Fibrella aestuarina BUZ 2: one gene and its partner. The main gene of each other region encodes a partner of the protein of the gene in region 2 in a complex. Links are inferred from orthologs where the notes say so. Each region holds a gene or a part of one and is shown on either strand. Other genes may lie near its edges. The genes, in order: FAES_RS02450 and FAES_RS04680.

Evidence for each region.
Region 1: the proteins of FAES_RS04680 (region 2) and FAES_RS02450 are in contact, whole or in part, in a solved structure (PDB 1R1R), measured with the Escherichia coli proteins. The link is inferred for Fibrella aestuarina BUZ 2 from one-to-one orthologs.

The regions. Positions count from the first base shown.
Region 1 is NC_020054.1:631,311-643,276, reverse strand. The notes cover bases 8,593-11,706. They hold FAES_RS02450 (ribonucleoside-diphosphate reductase subunit alpha), read left to right. Parts: upstream 8,593-8,967; coding sequence 8,968-11,445; downstream 11,446-11,706. Other genes in these bases: FAES_RS02445 (HPF/RaiA family ribosome-associated protein), read right to left, coding at 11,663-11,706. In the rest of the region: excinuclease ABC subunit UvrA, read left to right, coding at 1-1,278; FAES_RS02485 (hypothetical protein), read right to left, coding at 1,335-1,805; FAES_RS02480 (hypothetical protein), read right to left, coding at 1,946-2,515; FAES_RS02475 (YceI family protein), read left to right, coding at 2,824-3,396; FAES_RS02470 (valine--tRNA ligase), read left to right, coding at 3,568-6,237; FAES_RS02465 (peptidase associated/transthyretin-like domain-containing protein), read right to left, coding at 6,305-7,036; FAES_RS02460 (mechanosensitive ion channel family protein), read left to right, coding at 7,317-8,129; FAES_RS02455 (type B 50S ribosomal protein L31), read right to left, coding at 8,220-8,459; more of FAES_RS02445, read right to left, coding at 11,707-11,966. UniProt on the Escherichia coli protein: Provides the precursors necessary for DNA synthesis. Catalyzes the biosynthesis of deoxyribonucleotides from the corresponding ribonucleotides.
Region 2 is NC_020054.1:1,170,514-1,182,277, forward strand. The notes cover bases 989-3,900. They hold FAES_RS04680 (ribonucleoside-diphosphate reductase small subunit), read right to left. Parts: upstream 2,985-3,900; coding sequence 1,992-2,984; downstream 989-1,991. Other genes in these bases: FAES_RS04675 (DUF2142 domain-containing protein), read left to right, coding at 989-1,906; msrA (peptide-methionine (S)-S-oxide reductase MsrA), read right to left, coding at 3,131-3,805; FAES_RS04690 (LBF_2804 family protein), read right to left, coding at 3,896-3,900. Outside these bases: FAES_RS04670 (regulatory protein RecX), read left to right, coding at 1-265; more of FAES_RS04675, read left to right, coding at 470-988; more of FAES_RS04690, read right to left, coding at 3,901-5,002; FAES_RS04695 (IMPACT family protein), read left to right, coding at 5,150-5,773; FAES_RS04700 (ABC transporter ATP-binding protein), read right to left, coding at 5,828-7,654; FAES_RS04705 (SDR family oxidoreductase), read right to left, coding at 7,768-8,442; FAES_RS04710 (YceD family protein), read left to right, coding at 8,659-9,210; rpmF (50S ribosomal protein L32), read left to right, coding at 9,308-9,502; phosphate acyltransferase PlsX, read left to right, coding at 9,778-10,722; FAES_RS04725 (beta-ketoacyl-ACP synthase III), read left to right, coding at 10,743-11,726.

The DNA of each region.
Region 1 (11,966 bases), 540 kb from region 2 along the record:
AGCATCGGCCTGCATCAACGCGACAACGTGAAGCTCATTGAGTCGCTGAAGAACCTGCGCGATTTGGGCAACACGGTGCTGGTTGTCGAGCACGACAAAGACATGATGCTGGAGTCGGACTACATCCTCGACATTGGGCCGGGAGCGGGTCGGCATGGCGGGCAAGTCGTGGGAGCCGGTACGCCCGAAGAATTTCTGAAAAACGGCTCAACCACCGCCAACTACCTCAGCGGCCGCACAGCCATCGACGTACCTGGCGAGCGCCGTAAAGGCAGCGGAAAGTTTTTGCAGATCAAGGGGGCCACGGGCCATAACCTCAAGAACGTAACGCTCAAACTGCCCTTGGGCCGGATGGTCAGCATCACGGGCGTATCGGGCAGTGGCAAATCGTCGCTGATCCACGAGACGCTCTTCCCGATCCTGAACCACCATTTTTATAAGTCGAAACGCGAGCCGTTGGCCTTCAAAAACGTCGAGGGACTTGAGTTCATCGACAAAGTCATTGAAGTCGATCAGTCGCCGATCGGACGTACCCCGCGCTCAAACCCGGCCACCTACACGGGCATGTTCTCGGAAATCCGTACGCTGTTTGCCGAACTGCCCGAAGCCAAAATTCGGGGCTACAAACCGGGGCGTTTCTCGTTCAACGTGAAAGGCGGGCGGTGCGAAGAGTGCGAAGGCGCTGGCATGAAGAAGATCGAAATGGAGTTTCTGCCCGACGTACACGTACCCTGCGAAGTCTGCAAAGGCAAACGCTTCAACCGCGAAACGCTGGAGGTCCGTTTCAAAGGCAAATCCATCGCCGACGTGCTCGACATGACTGTGGAGCAGGCGCTCGATTTCTTCCAGAGCCAGCCGAAAATTCTTCGTAAGGTACAAACCCTTAACGACGTGGGACTGGGCTACATCACGCTGGGCCAACACGCGACGACCCTAAGCGGTGGCGAAGCGCAACGCGTGAAACTGGCCGAAGAACTGTCGAAGAAAGATACAGGCAAAACGCTGTACATCCTCGACGAACCCACGACGGGCCTGCACTTCCAGGATATTGCACACCTGCTCGACGTGCTGAACAAGCTGGCCGATAAAGGCAATACGGTGTTGATCATCGAGCACAACCTCGACGTGATCAAGGTATCTGACTACGTAATCGACCTCGGCCCCGAAGGCGGCAGCAAAGGCGGGCAGATCATCGCCGAAGGCACGCCGGAAAAAGTGGCCAAAGTAGCGGGCAGCTATACCGGCAAGTTTTTAGCGATGGAGCTGGCCGGGGCATAGAATAAACCGGGTTACTCGCTACCGATAGCGAGTAACCCGATCATCTGTCAGCATGCTTAGCGCATTGAGTGCAAAAAGGCGGGGTTGAGAATCACCTGCCTTTTCCCCTTTTGCACAGCTTTGAGCCTAGGTAAGAACTGCTTTTTGTCTGCAAACAGGCTGTCAATGGCTGCCGATTCGAGCTCGTATCTTCCTTTTGTCGACCGATTTCCATCGCACCCGCTTTCTAAGGCAAAATCAATCGGTATAGCAATAACAATCGGACCGTTGCTTGCCTTGTCGACGTAGTGCCAAAACGGTTGGCTGGCTAGTATTTTGGACTCGTAAAAATCGGTCAGCCACTCGGGTAGGTAATCACCGGTGATTCGAATACTGTCGATTTTATTAGGCGCAGTGAGTCGAAAATGAATCCAATCGAAGCCATAAAAACAGCTAGGCAATTGCTGATAGGCACTTCGACACGCGTCCAAAATACCACGGTGTATAAAATCAGCGGGCGACACAGGTACGTTGGCGCGGGGATGCATCGCCGAGAACGTAAGCTAAATCGTTGCCTTTTCTGGATGCGTTTTCGACTGGCTATAAACCGATGAGCCAAGCAGCAACAGTAGCCCAACCAGCAAGGAAAAGCATAGTAATCGTCTAGTAATCATCACGGTACGGTTTATTAGCGTATACTTTCCAGTAGAATAGGGTAGAGCATTAAGCTCCGATCACCCGTTTGAATACCCAGGATTGGAAGCAGGTTAGCCGACGGAAATCGCAGCAACGTACCCAGCATGTGGTTCGTATAGACCGAATCCTGTTTTCCCCGGCAGCCGACTTCAAACTGGATAAAAACAGGTACTGTGATTGATACCGGCCCCTTCGTCTCACAGTCGGCACATGTCCAATAAGGCTTGCTCGCTTCCAGTCTATCGCGGAACATCCCCGGCAGGTAATCAGGAAAAGCCTTACTTGTTACCTGAACTTGATCGATGACACCCGTTTTTTCGACACGAAAACGGATCTGTCCCAACGTTTGGAGGCAATTAAAATGACTGTAATCGCTCACCAGCTTAGCTACGTTCGTATACCGCTCCCATAAATAATTGGTAGCATAGATAGGCCTATTGTACTTAGGGTCGACATAGGTGAATGATAAATCAATCGGTTGTTTTGCTTGACTATAAGCCGCCAATGACAGACTATAACAGCACACAAAGACTACCTGTCGCCAGTAGCGGTTCTGTACCATGCTTATCGTAGTTTTCCCTCTTCAATCAGGCTGGGTATCAATCAGCACGTAGCCAAGTTTAGCGATTAATTTACCTATTTCAACAGTTAACCATGAGGCGACAAGCCTATAAAGCTAATTTTTCATCGGTGTCGTATACATTGTCGACCTTAGAGTATTACCGATAATCTTGACTGTGATTTGTCTTCTGTCAACATTACTACTATTTTCCGTTCGTCGGCACATGGCTTGCATGTATCGACACATAGTTTTCTATGTAAATACTACTTACTTAATTCGAACCATACTTAAAATCCTCTAGTACGCTCATGAAATTACTTGTAACCCCTATTGCTCTTCTGCTCTCGCTCTCGGCTGCCTATGCGCAAAGCTGGGGGCTCGACAAAGCCCACTCACGCGTTGGCTTCACCGTAACCCACCTGCTGCTTTCGGAAGTCGATGGCAATTTCAAGACGTTCGACGCTAACCTGACGGCCTCGAAGCCTGACTTGTCTGATGCCGTATTCGACCTGACAGCCGACATCAACTCGGTCGATACCGACAACGAGCGGCGCGATGGTCACCTGAAAACGCCCGATTGGTTCGATGCGGCCAAATACCCCACGCTGACGTTCAAGAGCACGTCGTTCAAAAAGGTAAGCGGCAAGAATTACAAACTGGCCGGTGACCTCACGATGCACGGCGTTACGAAGCCGGTTGTGCTTGACGCCGTACTGACGGGCCCCGTTACGATGGAAGGCCGCAACGGCAAGCAGGAAAAAGTTGGCCTGAAAGCGACCGGCACCATCAAGCGGACCGATTTTGGCGTTGGCTCGTCGGGCGGCGCTACGGTAAGCGAAGAAGTTGAGCTCAAGTTGAACGGCGAGTTTACCAAAAAGTAAGTCCATACCGGCAACTGGCAGTATAAGCGCCGACGTACCCAGGTACGTCGGCGCTTGCTTTTTGGGGTAATTCGTGCTTGCCCTTTGTTCCCTGTGGACCGGGCGTGCCGCTACGGCGGTAAAAACTCGTATTTTTGCGGCCTTAATCCGGTGCTAGCCACCGCCGACCGCATGATCGCCAAGACGTATTCGCCCACCGATATTGAAGCCAAATGGTATCAGTATTGGCTTGATAATAAGCTGTTTTCTTCCACACCCGACGAGCGCGAACCCTACACCATCGTGATTCCGCCGCCCAACGTGACGGGCGTGCTGCACATGGGCCACATGCTCAACAACACCATTCAGGATGTGCTGATCCGGCATGCCCGTATGCAGGGCAAAAACGCCTGTTGGGTGCCCGGTACCGACCACGCCAGCATTGCTACGGAGGCCAAAGTCGTCGCCCGGTTGAACGAGCAGGGCATCAGCAAGACCGATCTCACCCGCGAGCAATTTCTGGAACACGCCTGGGATTGGACGAATCAGTACGGCGGCATTATCCTGCAACAATTGCGCAAGCTGGGTGCCTCCTGCGACTGGGACCGCACGCGCTTTACGCTTGAACCGGCCCTGTATGAATCGGTAATCGACGTATTCGTTGACCTCTATAATAAGGGTCAGATTTACCGGGGTGTGCGTATGGTCAACTGGGACCCGCAGGGCCGCACCGCCGTATCCGACGAAGAAGTTATCGTAAAAGAAGTACAGCAAAAGCTGACCTACATTCAGTATCCAATTGAGGGCGCAGAAGGTGAGTTTGTGACTATCGCCACGGTGCGGGCCGAAACCATCATGGCCGATGCCGCCATCGCCGTAAACCCCAACGACGAGCGGTATAAGCACCTGCACGGCAAACGAGCCATCATCCCCCTCGTCAACCGCAGTATTCCGATCATTACCGACGAGTATGTAACGATTGAGTTCGGGACGGGTTGCCTGAAGGTAACGCCAGCTCACGACCTCAACGACTACGAACTGGGCGTTAAACACAACCTGCCGGTTATCGATATCCTGAACGACGACGGCACGCTGAACGAGAAAGCCCAGATTCTGGTCGGAATGGACCGGTTTGCCGCCCGGAAGGCGATCTTAACGATGCTCGAAGAGTCGGGCAATCTGGTAAAGGTCGAGGAGTACAAATCGAACGTGGGTACGTCGGAGCGCACGGGTGCCGTGATCGAGCCAAAGCTGTCGTTGCAGTGGTTCCTGAAAATGGACAAGATTGCCCAGCCCGCGTTGCAGGCTGTACTCGACGACGTGATCAACCTGGTGCCGCCCAAGTTCAAGAACATGTACCGGTCGTGGATGGAAAATCCGCACGACTGGTGCATCAGCCGCCAATTATGGTGGGGGCAGCGTATTCCGGCTTTCTATATGCAGGACGGCACCATCATCGTGGCTAAAAACAAGCGGGAAGCGCTGCGCAAGGTGCAGCACGAGAAACTGCTGTTTGCCATGACCGAAGCCGACCTCACGCAGGACGACGACGTGCTGGATACCTGGTTCTCGTCGTGGCTGTGGCCGATCTCGGTATTCGACGGTATCCGCAACCCCGACAATGCCGACATCAACTACTATTACCCGACCAACGACCTCGTTACGGGCTTCGACATCATTTTCTTCTGGGTAGCCCGGATGGCGATGGCGGGCTTTGAGTTCCGGGGCGAACGGCCGTTCCGCAATGTGTATTTCACGGGCATGGTACGCGATAAGCAGGGCCGGAAGATGTCGAAGCAGCTCGGCAACTCACCCGACCCGCTCGTGCTGATCGACCAATACGGGGCCGATGGCGTCCGTACGGGCATGTTGTTTAGCTCGGCAGCGGGCAACGATCTGCTGTTCGACGAAAAGCTGTGCGAACAGGGCCGTAACTTCTGCAACAAAATCTGGAATGCGTTCCGGCTGGTAAAGGGATGGACGGTAGAAACAGCTAATGCCGAACGCAACAATTCTTCGTCGCAACTAGCCGTGCGGTGGTTCGAGGCTAAACTGAACGCCACCCTCACCGAAATCGACGATCATCTGAGCAAGTTCCGTATCTCGGATGCGTTGCAGAGCGTTTACAAGCTGATTTGGGACGATTTCTGCTCGCAATACCTGGAGCTAATCAAGCCAACGCACTACACCGAAAAAGACGCCGACGGCAACTTCAGCGGTATCATCGACGAAGCAACGTACCTGGCGACGATCAACTTCTTCGAACGCCTGATGGCACTGGCGCATCCGTTCATGCCGTTTATCACGGAAGAAATCTGGCAGGATATCGCTCCTCGTCAGCAAGGCGAGAGTTTGTGCGTGGCGCCATTCCCGCAGGCCCAACCTGCGGATGCCGCCATACTGGCCGATTTCGAGTTGTTGTTCGAAATCATCAGCAGCATCCGTAACATCCGTAACGCCAAGCAGATTGCGCCAAAAACGGAGTTGCCGCTTTCGATACGTACCGACGTACCCGCGCGCTTTGCGCCGCTGGAAGGCCTGATTACAAAGATGGCCAACGTACCCACGATCAGCTACGTATCGGAGAAACCAGAAAACGCTACGTCGTTCCTGATCAAAAGCGACGAATTCTACATCGACCTGGCCGGCGAAATTGACGTGGAGCAGGAGATTGCCAACGCCGAACGCGATCTGGCCTATAACATCGGCTTCCGCGATTCGGTCATGAAAAAGCTGAGCAACGAGCGTTTCGTGGCCAACGCCAAAGCTGACGTGGTAGAGCGTGAGCGCCAAAAAGCCGCCGATGCCGATGCCAAAATTACTGCTTTGCAGGAGACGTTGCGGCAGTTGAAAAGCTTGTAAGGTTTTTGAAACCTTATAGGTTAATGCCAAAACGCCCGGCTATCCGCAGATAGCCGGGCGTTTGTTCTTATCGAAGCAACCGCCTGAATGACCACCAGGCGCGTTTAGGAAGACTGGCCCGTTGCACCACAATGCCACCACCTGATATGACCTTAACAGCCGCGAAAGGAATAATTACGCGTACCGGCTCTGGCTCTTTCTTAATCGATAGATTGATAGTGACTCGGCTATCACCCGAGAACGTAATCCGCAACGAATCCTTAGTCTGATCTGTCGCATAGATAGGCAACTCGAATCGACCTTCGGTATCTGTTTTTACGAAGGTGGAACTGGTTTCTTTCATAACAAACACACCCGGTAGTGGCCGCCCGGCTTCGTCGACTACCATACCACGAACCTGAAAGCGAAGTGGTCCCACACCTGAATTGTTGGCGACTGTTTTTATAGGATTGACTGGCGCAACCGTTATAGACTGCACAGCGGGTGGGACGCTCGATTGCGCTCGTGCTGTCTGCCAGCCTACTACGAGAGCTATTGCCCAACGTACCCAGCTTGTGAATCGTGGGGCAGCAGACTGGGACTCGTAAAGCGCAACCGCTAATTGATCATCGCGCAATCGCCCGCAAACGGGACCGGATTGTTGGGCAAACCAGGCGATCAGTTCCTGATCGGTGAAGCTGGTAAAATCATGCACTATCCGCTCGCAGGAAACACAATGCCGACCTTGTTCCAGAGGTTGCATGGTCTCCCAGCGTTCAGAGCAGGGTTGCGGAATAGACAGCGTTATCGATTGGCGCATGGGTCATCTGGTTATCGAAACGTAATCAATCGAAAGTCTGCACTTTTTTCTAGCCTAGGGTCGTGTGAGGAGCGAGCGTAGCAGCACATGACATACTCGAGCGCTTTGGGTCAATGTACACAATTTTCAAAATAGGTTATACCTCCCGATCCGCTAAGTTACTGCGTGCAGGCGCTTGCCCGGTAGCACAAGCCTGGTAACCAACGCGGCGCTTTTCTATACCGTTACTTTGATCGTCTAATCAAGTCATAGGCACGAACCACCATTCTACTACACGCATATGAACTTGAATTTTGCCAAACTATCGGATCAGCTCCTGGCGCTGCTGACCCTCTACGGCACCAAACTGCTGTTGGTCATTATCATCCTGATTATCGGCTTGTGGGCCATTGGCCAACTAGTCAAGCTGTTGTCGAAGGTGATGAACAACCGGCACGTCGACCGTGATGTGCAGCCGTTTTTACTGTCGCTGTTCAGTGGCTTATTGCGTGTCTTGCTGCTGTTGAGTGTAGCCAGTACGCTGGGCATCGAAACGACTTCGTTTGTCGCGATCATTGGCGCGGCCGGACTGGCGGTCGGGTTGGCGTTGCAGGGGAGCCTGTCCAACTTCGCGGGTGGCGTATTGATTCTGATTTTCAAGCCGTTCCGGGTGGGCGATCTGATCAGCGCGCAGGGCTTTACCGGCACAGTTGATGCCATTCAGATCTTCAACACCATTTTGGTTACGCCCGATAACAAAACCATCATCCTGCCTAACGGACCTTTATCGACGGCACCAATCACCAACGTATCAGGCCGCAACCTCATCCGGGTTGATATGACGTTTGCGGTTAGCAATCAGAATGACTTGGCCGCCACCCGCGCGTCGATCAAGAAAGTAATCGACGCCTGCCCGTCGGCCCTGCCCGATCAAGCCCACGACATATTGGTTAACCACCTGAACGACAACGGCGTTGTCTATGACGTGCGCGTCTGGACCAGGCCCGACACGTATTGGGACACCTACTACTACATGCAGGAAAACGTAGCCAGTCAGTTCAGAGCGGACGGTATCTCGGGCCAGAGAAACGCTATTCTGATTCAGCAGGCCTAAGCGAGTTATCAACGAAAAATGCCTCGGCCTAACCAGTTTATTGGGTTGGGCCGAGGCATTTTACTGGAAATCCGAAGCGCAGTTGCTGGCTTATTTGCCGTACCGCTTGCGGAATTTGTCGACACGACCGGTCGTATCGAGCAGCACGTTCTTACCCGTGTAGAAGGGGTGCGATTGTGAGCTTACTTCAATTTTCACGAGGGGGTAGGTTTTGCCTTCAAACTCCATCGTGTCTTTCGTTTGTACCGTCGAGCGGGTCACGAATTTGTAGTCGCTTGTCAGATCGTGAAACACAACCTCACGGTAATCGGGATGAATGCCCTTTTTCATAATGAATGTCTTGATTATCTGCCAAATTCGGTTTCCGTCCGAAAAGGATTGCAAAAGTACGGGCTTTTTGCCTGATACACAAGCGTTTTCGCACCCCTCTCGATCATTTAACCATTACCTAATAAAAGGATCACAAAAACCCGTCAGTCTCTGGCATTTACGGTTTCAGAAGCGCTATTTTGAAGGCGTTCGTTGTGACGTTCGCCACCCTATTATATACGCATCAGCACAGATGATCCTATACGAACGGCCACCCCGCGGCAATCAATAGCATGTTTTTTATAACCGACACCCGATAGGCTTCTATAAGTCGCTTACGCTCAGTTGAGAAGCATAAAACCACGAACGAAATCGAGTTTAATTTTTCTAAGGAGTTGTTGATACGCTACCGTTTCTGGCCGCTTTTCGGCTACCTTTAACACTAGCTTAACACGGATTCTAATCACACAATCAACATATATCCGCTTTATTTTCAACACGTTACTATCTTTCTAACACCTACAAGCCCATGTATGTAATCAAACGAGATGGCCGCCGGGAATCGGTCAAATTTGATAAGATTACCGCTCGCATCGAAAAGCTGTGCTATGGCCTGGATCCGGCCTATGTGCAGCCCGTCGAAGTAGCCATGAAGGTTGTCAATGGCCTGTACGACGGCGTAAAGACGACCGAACTGGACAATCTCGCTGCTGAGACAGCCGCGTCGATGACCACCAAACACCCCGACTACGCTATTCTGGCAGCGCGGGTGGCCATTTCTAACCTGCATAAGGAAACCAACAAATCGTTTTCGGGCACGATTAAGCGGCTCTACACGTATATCGACCCCAAAACGGGCGAAAATGCGTCGCTGATTTCGAAAGAGGTGTATGACGTTATCCGTAACAACGCCGCCGTTCTCGACTCGACTATCATTTACGACCGCGATTACGGCTATGATTATTTTGGGTATAAAACGCTCGAAAAATCGTACCTGCTGAAAATTGACGGGCGCATTGCCGAGCGGCCGCAGCACATGCTGATGCGCGTGGCGGTAGGCATTCACATGGACGACATCGACGCGGCCATCGAAACCTACAACCTGCTCAGCGAAAAGTGGTTTACCCACGCCACCCCGACGTTGTTCAACGCCGGTACGCCGAAACCGCAGATGTCGAGCTGCTTCCTGCTGACGATGAAAGACGACAGCATCGAGGGCATCTACGACACGCTGAAGCAGACGGCCAAAATTTCGCAGTCGGCGGGCGGTATTGGCCTGAGCATCCACAACGTGCGGGCCACAGGTACGTATATCAAAGGCACCAACGGCACCTCAAACGGGATTGTGCCGATGCTGCGCGTGTTTAACGACACCGCCCGGTACGTTGATCAGGGCGGCGGGAAGCGTAAAGGCTCGTTTGCCGTATACCTGGAGCCCTGGCATGCCGATATCTTCGATTTCCTGCAACTGAAAAAGAACCACGGAAAGGAAGAACTCCGCGCCCGTGACCTGTTCTACGCCATCTGGACGCCCGACCTGTTCATGAAGCGCGTGGAAGACAACGACACCTGGTCGCTGTTCTGCCCGCACGAGTGCCCCGGCCTGAGCGATGCCTATGGCGACGAGTTTGAGGAGCTGTATACGCGCTACGAGCGCGAAGGCCGCGCCCGCCGCACGGTAAAAGCACAAGAGCTGTGGTTCGAGATTCTGGAAGCCCAGACCGAGACCGGCACGCCCTACATGCTTTATAAGGATGCGGCTAACCGGAAATCGAACCAGAAGAACCTCGGCACCATCAAGTCGAGCAACCTCTGCACCGAGATCATGGAGTACACCTCGCCCGACGAGGTGGCGGTGTGTAACCTGGCCAGCATTGCCCTGCCGAAATTCATCACGAAGGGGACCGACGGCATTCTGCGCTTCGATCACCAGAAACTGATGGAGGTCACGCAGATTGCCACTCGCAACCTGAACAAGATCATCGACCTGAACTATTACCCCGTTGAAGAAGCCCGTCGGAGCAACATGCGCCACCGGCCGATCGGTCTGGGTGTGCAGGGTCTGGCCGATGCCTTTATCATGCTGCGGATGCCGTTTGAAAGCGACGAAGCCCGCCGCCTCAACGAAGATATTTTCGAAACGATTTATTACGGGGCCATGACGGCCTCGATGGAATTGGCGAAGAAAGACGGCCCCTACGAAACCTGGAAAGGGTCGCCCATCTCGAATGGTGAATTCCAGTTCGATATGTGGGGGGTAACGCCAAAGTCGGGCCGCTGGGACTGGAATGCGCTACGTACCCAGGTGGTTGAGCACGGCGTTCGCAACTCACTGCTGCTGGCTCCCATGCCGACGGCCTCGACGAGCCAGATCCTGGGCAACAACGAGTGCTTCGAGCCGTACACGAGCAACATTTACACCCGCCGCGTGCTGTCGGGCGAGTTTGTGGTGGTAAACAAGCACCTGCTGCGTGATCTGGTGAAACTGGGCCTCTGGAACGAGGCGATGAAGAATAACCTGATTCTGGCCAACGGCTCGGTACAGGATATTCCGAATATTCCGCAGCACCTGAAAGACCTCTACAAAACGGTTTGGGAGATCAAGCAGAAGCACATTATCGACATGGCCGCCGACCGGGGCGCCTACATCTGCCAGTCGCAGTCGTTGAACATCCACATTCAGGATGCCAACTTCGGCAAGCTGACGTCGATGCACTTCTACGCCTGGAAAGCGGGCCTGAAAACGGGTATGTATTACCTGCGTACCAAAGCCGCTACCGACGCCGTGAAGTTCACCGTGGTGCAGCCGCAGGCCGAGCCACAACTCGAACCCGCGATGGCCGAAACCGCGCCGGTCGAAAAACCACTCGACTATGTAGGTTATGCCAAGGAGCACGCTGCGCAAGCATCGGCGCAGGCCCCGCAGGTATCGGAAGCCGAGCTCGCCTACGCGGCCATGCAATGCTCTCTGGATGACCCAGAAGGCTGCGAAATGTGCGGATCGTAAATGACCTCATAGGTTATAACTTATATTAAAAAGAAACGACGTACCTGTCGACTGGTTGACCCAGCGATTCGGTACGTCGTTTCGTTTTAATATATAGTCCAGACCCAAGATTACGTGGAATGAGGTCGCCGTACAAAACAAACGTACCTAGCCGACGTACCCATTGTGGGCAACTCAACCAGGTACGTTTTCCTCAGCCGGTTTGAGTTATTGACAACTAGGCCAAACTGGCTGGGTCAATGTCGTCGATGTTGCCGCGGTTGGCGTTGGTATGGTTGCCGAACCGCTTTTCCAATTGCTTTTGCAACTTCGCCACCACGTTGTGGAGCAGCGTATACCAATCGTCGCCGTTATCGTCGGCGAAGACATCATTGCCGGGAACGCCGTATTTGATGCCTACGTGTTTTTCGTTGCTGCGCTGATTGGGCTCCAGCTTCATGTAGACCTCGGCCGTGATCACGTCGCCCTTGTAGAAGCGCCGCAGCTTGGCCAGCGACTCAAGCACCGTCGCCTCCATCGTA
Region 2 (11,764 bases):
GAAATTTCGGGTGAAAGGATGGGGGAAACGAAAAATTGCCCAGCATCTGAAGCAACGGGGTATTACGGGCCGTAATCTGGAAACGGCGCTGGCCGACATCAAACCCGATGACTACCGGGCGCGGCTCGCTGAACTGCTGGATAAAAAACGGCGCACCCTCCACGACGATAACCCACTGGTTGTAAAGCAAAAACTGGCCCGGTATGCCCTGAGCAAGGGGTTTGAAATGGGCCTGATCTGGGAAGTACTGGGGGGTGAAGACTAAGCGCTCCATTCACGCGTTCTATACATACAGACCTTAATTCGGATAGGCTATTGCCTAACTAAACCGGGCTGCATCCCAACCTTTTCCGCTGCACTTGACTCTTTATTGTTGTCTTGATAGCTATTCTGCTCATACACAAGCAAAAAGCTGCACAGGACGTTGTCAGTAGAGGTTAATGTGTTTACAGTAGAATCGGTCGTTCAGATGGTAGCAGTCAAATCGAGGTCCAGTATTCAGGTAGCAGTCGAGCAGAAAGTACCCAAGCCGCAGCGGTGGTCGCTTGAAACGTTGTTTCTGATTATAGGCTTTTTCTTTGGCGTCTTATTTTTAGCCACTACGCCGCCTTTTCAGGTTGCCGACGAGTCGCGCCATTTTGTGCGGGCTTACCAAATTTCGGAAGATGTCCTTCACGCGCTGGGCTGGATTCCGTCCAGCGATAAGTTGCCCGTCAGTCTGGTCAATGCTATCGAAGAGACCCAGTATCTACACGTTGACCCAGAATCGAAAACGACGATAGGCCACACCCTATCGCTGATGGACGACGACCTGCGGCCCGAAGCCAGGGTCAGGTACGTCGACACGGCGGGTTACCCATTCATCAGCTACCTGCCTCAACTTGCCCTCATCATTCCAATGCGTTTGTTGCAGGTCAACGCCGTTGTCACGCTCTATGCCGCCCGGTTTTGCGCGTTGCTGTTTTGGCTGCTGGTAACGTACCTGGCCATCCGGAAGCTGCCCGTTGCCAAGCATTTGCTGGTGTTCATTGCCCTGCTGCCCATGACCATCTTTCAGGCGGGGTCTCTTTCCGCTGACTGCATCACCCTGTCGTTGAGTTTCCTGTTGATCGCCTATTACGTGCATCTGGCCCACAAAGCGTCGTATGTGCGGAGCAATGAGTTTTTGGTCGTCAGTGGGGTAGGAGCGTTGCTGACGGCGGCCAAGCTGGTCTATTTTCCGCTGGTCGGGCTTCATTTCCTCATCAGTCCGGCTAAATTCCGATCGCGTCGGCTCTACGTCCTGACGTTCGCCCTGACGGTATTTGTCTGCATCGCCACGCTGCTGATCTCCTATAACAACTTTCTGACGCCGCTATTTTCGCCTGAAAAAGCAGTCGCCGCAACAAGTGCCCAAGGCCCAACGCCTTACCCGCAGCTTAATTTTCTCCTGGCCAACCCCCTGAATATTGGCCGGATGCTGGCCGCAACGGGTGGTAAGTACGGACGTACCTACATGGATGGCTTCGTTGGGCATTTGGGCTGGCGCTGCGCTTCGCTACCGTCGTATCTGTACGTAGTCACGATCCTGATGATTGCGATTACGGCCTTTACCGCCGACAGTCGCCTGTTCACGAGGCGCTGGCACAGGCTGTTGCTAATCGGTATTGCGGCTGTCATCAGCGGAGCCATTTGCCTGGCCATTTGCACCGACACGTTCCTGAATCACAAGCCTACGTTCCTGTTACGCGGTATTCAGGGACGGTATTTCACGCCGTTCGCCATGCTGATCGGGCTGTTGGCCGCCAACCGAACGAGCCTCAACCGGCGCTACGGTCGCTACATTCAGGCTGCGATGCTGCCGTTTGTGGTTTTCCTGCTGCTGAATGCCTTTTACTTTCTGGTCGATCATTACTACGAGTTGTAGAGGGCGAACCGCAACGTTTCAAATGCGAAAAAGGCGCACCGAGATCAATCTCGGTGCGCCTTTTTCGCGTGGTTTCAGACAGGATTTAAAAATCCTCTTCCATCGAGAATTTCGTTACCTCTTTATCCTTGCTCGTTGACGCCATGACACCCGCTTTCTGGTACTCACCAACGCGCTTCTCGAAGAAGTTGGTTTTGCCTTGCAGCGAAATCATATCCATGAAATCGAAGGGGTTCGAGACGTTGTAAATCGAGTTCAAGCCGAGCGATACCAGCAGGTGGTCGGCCACAAACTCGATGTATTGTTTCATGAGGTCGGCGTTCATCCCGATCAGCGATACGGGGAGGGCGTCGCTCACAAACTCCTGCTCAATCTCAACGGCGTTCCGGATGATGTCGTAGATCGCCTGCGGATCCATTTTGTTCCGGATGTGATCCGTGTAGAGCAAGCAGGCAAAATCGCGGTGCAGCCCTTCGTCGCGCGAGATCAGTTCGTTTGAGAACGTCAGACCCGGCATGAGGCCCCGCTTTTTGAGCCAGAAAATCGAGCAGAACGAACCCGAGAAGAAGATCCCCTCAACCGCTGCGAAGGCGATGAGCCGCTCGGCAAAGCTACCGTTGCTGATCCAGCGCAAGGCCCAGTCGGCTTTCTTCTGCACGCAGGGGATCGTATCGATGGCATTGAGCATCCGGTCTTTTTCGATCGGGTCCTTAATGTACGTGTCGATCAGCAGCGAATAGGTTTCTGAGTGGATGTTCTCCATCATAATCTGGAAACCGTAGAAGCACTTCGCCTCGGCATACTGAACCTCCGAGAGGAAGTTGACGGCGAGGTTTTCGTTGACGATCCCATCCGAAGCGGCAAAGAAGGCCAGCACGTGCGAAATGAAGTGGCGCTCACCGTCGCTGAGGCTATTCCAGTCTTTCAGGTCCTGCCCCAGATCGATCTCTTCAGCGGTCCAGAATGAAGCCTCGTGCTTCTTGTACATCTGCCAGATGTCGTTGTGCTTGATCGGAAAGAGCACAAATCGGCTTTTATCTTCTTCCAGGAGCGGTTCAACAGAGGTTTCAGCGAGCATACCTTAGTAGATGGTTGTTTATCAGATTGTTAGAGAGTCGTCCGGTAGTGGTGGGCGACTTGCGACTAACAAAAATAGCGCTTATGGTGGCACCGACAAGGCCAGGCCGCGCTTATTCTTCTGATAATTTAGGCTGGGCCATTCCGCTACTTTTCTGCCGTTTCTGGTTTGAGCTTATCGGCCAGCTTCTTTTTAAACTTCTCGACTTTGGGTCTCGAAACGCTATTGATATAGAAGTCGTCTGGGTGGGCACGGTAGTAGCCCTGATGATACACCTCGGCGGGGTAAAATGCCTTGAACGGCACCACCTGCGTCACCACCGGATCAGTATAGATGCCACTGGCATTGTAGTGCGCAATGGCCTTATCGATGGCTGCTTTTTCGGCTGGGGTGCGGTAGAAAGCCACGGAGCGGTATTGGGTACCCACGTCGGGGCCCTGCCGGTTGAGTGTGGTAGGGTCATGGGCATACAGGAAGGCTTTCACCAGCGTGTCGTAGGGAATCACCTTCGGGTCATAATACACCTGAACCGACTCGGCATGCCCCGTCTGATCGGTGCCGACCTGCTCATAGGTGGGGTTGGCCAGGTCGCCACCCGCGTAACCCGAAACGGCTTCGCGCACACCCTTGAGCAACTCAAATTCTTCTTCAATGCACCAGAAGCAACCACCCGCAAATGTGGCTACGGCTTCGCCCGGTGCGGGCTGAGGCAGTTTGGCGGGCGACGTATCTTTTACTTCGTTCTGATTGGCTTTGTCGGCGCTCTTTTTGGTGCACCCCACAGCTAGTATGAGGAGGAAGAAATAAGGAAGGAAACGCATGGTCATACGAGTTCAATAGGCGAAGGTCAGCAGAGGATAACGTACCTACGCGGTTGTGTGAACGACAGACATGCAGCCTGCCCCCTCGGGTTACACCCACAGGCCGCGGCCCTGGTAATACTCTTTGCCAATCTGTTCGATATCGGCGACCGAATAGGAGAGCCAGCTGCGGTCTTTGAGTTGACGAAGGCGCCGTTTTTCAAACCACGATAGGTTACCGTCGATTAGAACGCCGAAAATGACCAGACGTTCCAGTGGCTTGCGAACCTCGGGCGGTGCTTCGGCCAGCCGGTCCAGAAAGCGGCCGGTCGGGTTGATGACCTGGAGGCCAAACCGGTCCATCAGCGTCTCGGTAAGCAGCAGATGGGCATAGTTGTACTGGCGCTTCAGAACCGCCACATATTGCAGCGCTTCCGGGATAAGGGCGCAAAACGCTTCGTTGTGCCGCCATTCTTCATAAAGATCATCCACGAATTCGCGAATGGTCAGGGGCGCCATGACCCGAATTTTGGCTTCGTGAATAACCCGGTTCGAGGCCCACACATTCCAGAAAGCGTACACGGGTAAACCAATCAGATTGATTACCTGAGGAATGACAAAACGCCCTGCCAGTGGCCGCAATGCGACTTTCAGCACAAAGCTGCTGATGACTGCTTTGACTTGATTGACTACGAAAAACGCGGTCAGGCCCCACTGCGGCAGGCCCAGATAGGGGTCGATACCATAACGTAGCAAGCCTTTGTCGGCCCCGTCCCGGACGGCTTCGGCCAGCGCGTACAGGTGGCGTTCGTACTGGGCATCGTGCTGACGTGGGAACTGGCAAACCGCCATCACATACCGTACGGCCCGCAGGTTGATGTACAACAGTGCATAAACTTCAAGGTAAACCAGTAAGATAGCGTACAGCGTTGTGATCAGGGGTAGGTCGACCGAGTAGCCGAATAGAGTGGCGCTGTTTGATGCGAAGAAAGCAGGCCACAGATACTGAGGCAGATACAGAGAAACCACACCAAAAATGCCCAGCAAGGCCGCCATCCCTAGCGTTTGCCGACGAACTTTGCCAATGACCTGGTTTTCCAGTTCATTCATGACAAACGGCTCGTCAGTCGGATGCGCCGAGTCTAAAGCCCGCCGCAGGTAGCGTAACGCTAACTGGTCGATGGGACCAGGCGTATTTTCGGGCGGTTGTGTAGACATTGGAATGGTATGCATTGGTGGCGGTTTTGTGGCTATATAACTGTCAGAAAGCGGCTGCTGTTTAGAATAAGTATTGGCTTACTGGTATTTGGTCAGTAGCGGCGTAACCCATTTTTGAGGATTAATAACCATCGACCATCAACAGACATGACACTTTTCGACGATACGTTTCGAACCATCACTACGGCTACTGAAGGTGATTTTCGGGACCGGGGCAGCAAGTTTCTGGGCTTTGCCTACCCAATCCGCTCCGAGGCCGATGCCCGAACGTACCTGGAGGCCCTGCGTAAAATTCACCCAAAGGCCAATCACCATTGTTACGCCTACCGGCTCGGCCTCGATCGTAACCACTATCGGGTCAACGACGACGGCGAACCGAGCGGAACCGCCGGGCGGCCCATTCTGAACGTGCTGTTATCGCGCGATCTGACCAATGTGCTTGTGGTGGTGGTGCGCTACTTCGGCGGTACGTTGCTCGGTGTGCCGGGGCTGATCAACGCCTATAAACTGGCCACCATGGCTGCACTCGACGTGGCCACGGTGGTAGAGAAAACGGTGAATGAGGTGTACCGGCTTCGCTTTCCGTTCGAACAGATGAACGACGTGATGCGCGTAGTGAAAGAACACCAGCTGACGATCCTGAAACAGGACTTCGATACCGCCTGCCTCCTCGACCTGGAAATGCGCCGCACGTTGGTGGAGGTCGTGATGGGCAAACTGGGGAAGCTGGATGGCGTAGAGGCAAAGAGCGTGGCGCAAGGGGCATCATAGGAATCAGGGATAAGTCATTTATACCCCTATACCCCGAGCCCTATGCCCCTTGCCCTACACCTGTTGCATCGTTTGCAGACGGCGGTAAACCCCTTCGTTGAGCAACAGGAGCTCGTCGTGGCGTCCACGCTCCACAATGCGCCCCTGGTTGATCACCAGAATCTCGTCGGCGTGCTGAATCGTGCTGAGGCGGTGGGCAATCACCAGCGTGGTGCGGTTGGCCATTAGGCGGGTAAGCGCCTCCTGCACCAATCGCTCCGATTCGGTATCCAGCGCCGACGTGGCTTCGTCCAGAATCAGAATGGGCGGGTTGCGCAGCACGGCCCGGGCGATACTGATGCGTTGCCGTTGCCCCCCGGATAGTTTGCTACCCCGGTCGCCGATGGTCGTGTGGTAGCCGTTGGGCATCTGGCTGATAAACTCGTGCGCGTTGGCAATCCGCGCCGCCTGTTCCACATCGGCCGCGCTGGCGTTGCTGCCAAAAGCGATATTGTTGAAAACGCTATCGTTGAACAGAATGCTCTCCTGCGTAACGATCCCCATCAGGTTACGAAGCGACGCCGTCTGGCAGTCGCGCAGGTCGTGTCCGTCGATACGTACCTGGCCCGCCGTAGGGTCGTAGAAACGCGGCACCAGATCGGCCAGCGTCGACTTACCCCCACCCGACGACCCGACGAGCGCGATGGTCTTGCCTTTCTGGAGCGTAAAACTGATATCCTTCAAAACGGGCGTGCCGGTTTCGTACGAAAACGAGACGTGCTCAAAGGCGATTTCGTGCTGAAAGTCGGTCAATTGGTAGGCGTTTGGCTTATCGGTAATGGCCGGTTGGGTATCCATCAGATCCAGTACACGTTTGCCCGATACCAACCCCCGCTGCGACGCACTGAAGGCATTGGAAATATCTTTGGCCGGCCGCGTCACCTGCGAAAACAGGGCCAGGTACGTCACGAAGGCAGAAGCCGACAAGTCACTCTGCCCTGACAGCACCAGCGAACCGCCATACAGCAAAATCCCCGACAACACCGCCACACCCATAAATTCGGAGAAGGGCGAGGCCAGCTCGCGCCGGTTGGCCAGCGCCCGGATCGCCTGCCGGTAGCCATTGTTTTCTTCTTGGAACTTGCCAACAATAAATGATTCCGCGTTGAAGCCCTTCACCACCCGCATGCCGCCAAAGGTCTCGTCGAGCACACTCATGAGGCCGCTGAGGCGCTGTTGCCCCTGCGTCGCGTCGCGCTTCATGCGCCGAACCAGCATGGCAATTACGCCGCCCGAAACAGGGATGACCAGGAAGGCCACCAGCGTGAGTTTGGTAGAAATCGTAAAGAGCGTGATCAGAAAGAAAACGAGGGTGAATACCTCTTTCGACGCCGCCGAGAGTGTGTTGGCAATAGATCCCTCTACCTCCTGCACGTCGGTGGTAATGTGGGAGATGAGGGTGCCTTTGCGCTGATCGGAGAAGTAGCCGAGGTGCAGGCGTAAGGTCTGCGAAAAAACCGATTCCCGCAGGGTCGCCACCATGCGCGCCTTGAAATTTTCCAACTGTCTGGCCGACAGGTATTTGAACAGGTTGCTCAGCAGCACTGAACTAACGACCATCGCGCAAACGAATTTCAGCGTGCCCACCTGCCCATATTGATGGAAGAAATACGAGAAGTAATAGTTGAACCAACCAACCCCATCCAGCAACGACTCGGGCCGAGGGTTCGCACTCTGAAAATCAGCCAGCTTCGACTGGTTGAATAAGACGTTGAGGAGCGGAATCAGCAGCGCAAAATTGACCGTTGCAAACAGCGCCGCCAGTAGCGACGTCAGCACAAACGGCACCAGAAACCGCCCCAGCGGTCGGCCAAATGAAAGAAGGCGGAAATATGTATTCATGGCTTAGTTAATGTACAATGCACGATGAATACTGCACAATGACCCTACTTTGAGATTCATACTGTCTAGCCAACAGAGTCAGTGTACATTCTTCATTGTGCATTGTACATTCATCAAATATCGCCCAGCTGGGGGCGTAACAAAATTTCTTCCAGCACGGCGGTTTTGGGCAGCGAACAGGCCGTCCAGATCGCATCGGCTACGTCGGTGGGTTGCATAAACCGGTCGGCAGGCAGGTCGACTCCCTCCCAACTCGCCGTCAGCGTGGCGCCGGGCAATACAGCAGTAACGCGCACACCGCTGGGTTTAAGTTCCTCACGCAGCACCCGGCTCATGCCCAGCAGCGCAAACTTCGAGATACAATATGACCCGCCGTTGGTGTAGGCCGTGATGCTGGCCGTTGAGCACATCATAATAATATGGCCATCGCGCCGGGCCATCATATCGCCAACCAGGCCGCGCGTCAGGTGGTAGGCGCTGGCTACGTTGGTGTTCATCAACTGCTCAAACGTGCCCTCGGCTTCGTTGTGAATCTGCCCCGGCTGAAACGTACCTGTATTATTGACCAGCACGTCGACCGGCCGATTCAACCCGCGAACGTACTCAACCAGGGCATCCACACCCGCCCGGGTGCTCAGGTCGGCGGCAAACGGGAGCCGGTCGGGCCCATCGACATCGGCCACGTTGCGTGCGCACACAACTGCCTCGTAGCCTTCCTGCACAAATTTATCGACGATGGCCCGGCCAATGCCCTTGGAGCCGCCCGTAACGACGATCAGTTTTTTCATGCGGCAAAGGTCGGCGGAAATGCCGGAACGTGGATGACACGGATGCCGTAGATAACTGCGGATTTTTGTATTCGTCGGACATCACCGCGTCAATGGACCTGCGCTAATCCATATAATGCGCGTCATCTGCGTTCCCAACCCCGAAATTTCTAAGTTGCTGGTTCCCTGATTCAGAAAGAGTTCGTATCTTTGCGGCCTTGTTAGCAAACGACTGAGGTGAACGCATTACGTCCATACGATATCAACATTGCCGGTCTGGAAAATAAACGGTACGAGTACGACTTTACGTCGGACAAATCGTTTTTTCAAGTCCTTGAGCAGCAGCTGATTGGCGATGGCAATGTGACCACGCACCTAGTACTCGATAAGTCAGAGACCATGATTCGGCTGGACTTCTCGATTCAGGGTAGTGTGGAACAGATTTGCGATCGCAGCCTTGATCCGTACGACGAATCAGTGGATACGAACCGGACGTTGTACCTCAAATTTGCTGACCGGAACGAGGAACTGACCGATGAAATTGAACTGATCGAGCGGAATACGCAGACGATCAATGTGGCCCGCTACATCTTCGATTTCATTGTGCTGGCATTGCCCATGAAACGGCTGCACCCTCGGTTCCGGGCCACCGAAGAGGATGACGACGAGGAGTCGGAAGGTAAATTGATTTATACCTCCGGTTCAACCACCGACGCCGACGAGACCAATGAAGAAACACCCGCAGTGGACCCCCGCTGGGAAGCCCTGCGTAAATTGAGTAATAATTAATTGTAGAGTTTTCAGTCCACTGTCTTCTGTTTACTGTAATTCTGTAACGAGGGCCTTGGAAACTGAAAACAGCGAACTGAAAACTGTAAACTGACTTATGGCACACCCCAAGCGACGCCACTCATCGACCCGCCGCGACAAACGCCGGACGCATTACAAAGCCACGCCTGTAACGCTGGCTACCGACGCCTCAACGGGCGAAGTTCACGAGCGTCACCACGCCCACGTATTCGAAGGGAACCTCTTCTACCGTGGCAAAATGATCGTTGAAGGCTACAAAACAGTTTCATAAGTTTCGTTTCGACGTTTTCTGCAATGCTGCTTGCACTATGGCGGCGCCGATGCGGAGCAACCGAAAACGTAAAACCAGAAACTGGTAAACTGAAGCAGGTATTCCGCCGGCGTCTGACTCAGATGAAGGCGGAATACTTTTTTTTGGCCCCTCCCTGCTAATTTTACGCCCTTGTTCTACCGTTCGGAGCGTGGGGTATGTAAGGATGAGAGCACAAGACAACGGGTTTCGTCATTCCGATTCCTTCCCTTCGATTCACTGACCGATTGTATTCAATGAAGATTGCTGTGGACGCCATGGGTGGTGATTTTGCGCCAGATGCCATCATCGAAGGCGTAGCGTTAGCCATCAGAGCTGGCTTGCCTGATCAGGTTAGTATCGTCTTAATCGGTCAACAGGCTGTTATCGACGAGCAACTTCAACGGCACGGTGTAGCCAATCACCCAGCCCTTGAAGTCATGCATGCCGACGATGTGGTTGAGATGGGCGAGCACCCCACCAAAGCCCTGTCGCAGAAGCCAAACTCGAGTATTAGCATTGGTTTCAAACTCCTGAAAGAAAAGCAGGTCGATGCCTTTTGCAGTGCCGGGAATACCGGTGCCATGCACGTGGGCGCACTGTTTAGTATCAAGGCAATTGAGGGCGTGATCCGCCCCTGCATTGCCGGCTTTGTTCCTCAGCTCAACGGCGGCACGGCCATTATGCTCGACATTGGGGCCAATGCCGATTGTAAACCCGAAATGCTGGCTCAGTTTGGCGAGTTAGGGTCTATTTACGCCCAGTACACGTTTGGCATCGATCAGCCCCGGGTGGCGCTGATGAACATTGGCGAAGAAGAGCAGAAAGGCTCGTTGATTGCGCAGGCTGCGCACCAGATGCTGAAAGAGTCGCGCCGCATCCATTTCGTGGGCAACATCGAAGGGAAAGACATGTTCCTGAACCGGGCCGACGTCATCGTGACCGACGGCTTCACGGGCAATGCCCTGTTCAAACTGGGCGAATCGTTTTACAATATTGTAACGGAACGGGGTTTCAACGACGAGTTTATCGACCGGACCAATTATGAATCGGTTGGCGGGAGTCCCATCATCGGGGTAAACGGCAACGTGATTATTGCCCACGGTATTTCGTCGGCAACGGCCATTAAAAATATGCTCAACTTAGCTATCCGGCAGGTTGAAGCCGATGCCCACCGGAAGATCGCTCAAGCGCTCAGCTGAGGCCCCGTAAGTAAAAAACAATGATGAGAGCAGCAATTACCGGTGTACATGGCTACGTACCTGACTACATTCTGACCAACGCGGAGTTGGAACGGATGGTAGACACCAATGATGAGTGGATTACCACACGCACCGGCATCAAAGAACGGCACATCCTGAAAGGCGAAGGCATGGGGTCGTCGCACATGGGCGCTGAGGCCGTTCGGGGGTTGCTAACAAAAACGAACACGGCTCCCGAAGACATCGACCTGCTGATTTGTGCCACCGTTACGCCCGACTACGTGTTTCCGGCCACCGCCAATCTGATTTGCGACATGGTAGGGATTCGAAACGTCGGCAGCTTCGATATTCAGGCCGCCTGCTCGGGCTTTTTGTACGCCCTCACCGTGGGGACGCAGTTTATCGAAAGCGGCAAATACCGCAAAGTGATTGTGGTTGGGGCCGATAAGATGTCATCGATTGTTGACTACACCGACCGCACCACCTGCGTGTTGTTTGGCGATGGCGCCGGGGCCGTGCTGCTCGAAGCCGCCGAAGAAGGCTACGGCATCGTCGACTCCATCATCCGCTCAGATGGCGTGGGGCAGTATCATCTGTTCCAGAAAGCCGGGGGCAGCCGCTACCCGCCCACCCACGAGACCGTGGAGAAACGCTGGCACTATGTGTATCAGGACGGCCCGTCGGTGTTTAAATTTGCCGTGAAAAATATGGCCGATGTGTCTGCCGAGATCATGCAACGAAACAACCTGAAAGGGAGCGACGTAGCCTGGCTGGTACCGCATCAGGCCAATAAACGCATTATCGACGCGACCGCCAACCGCATGGGTATCGGCTCTGATAAGGTAATGCTGAATATTCATAAGTACGGAAACACCACCGCAGCAACCATTCCCCTTTGCCTGTTCGATTACGAATCGAAGCTGAGCAAAGGCGATAACCTGGTGTTGGCCGCCTTTGGCGGCGGCTTCACCTGGGGAGCGGTTTATGTGAAGTGGAGCTATTAATCAAGTAATGTACAATGAAGAATGAATAAGGCACAATG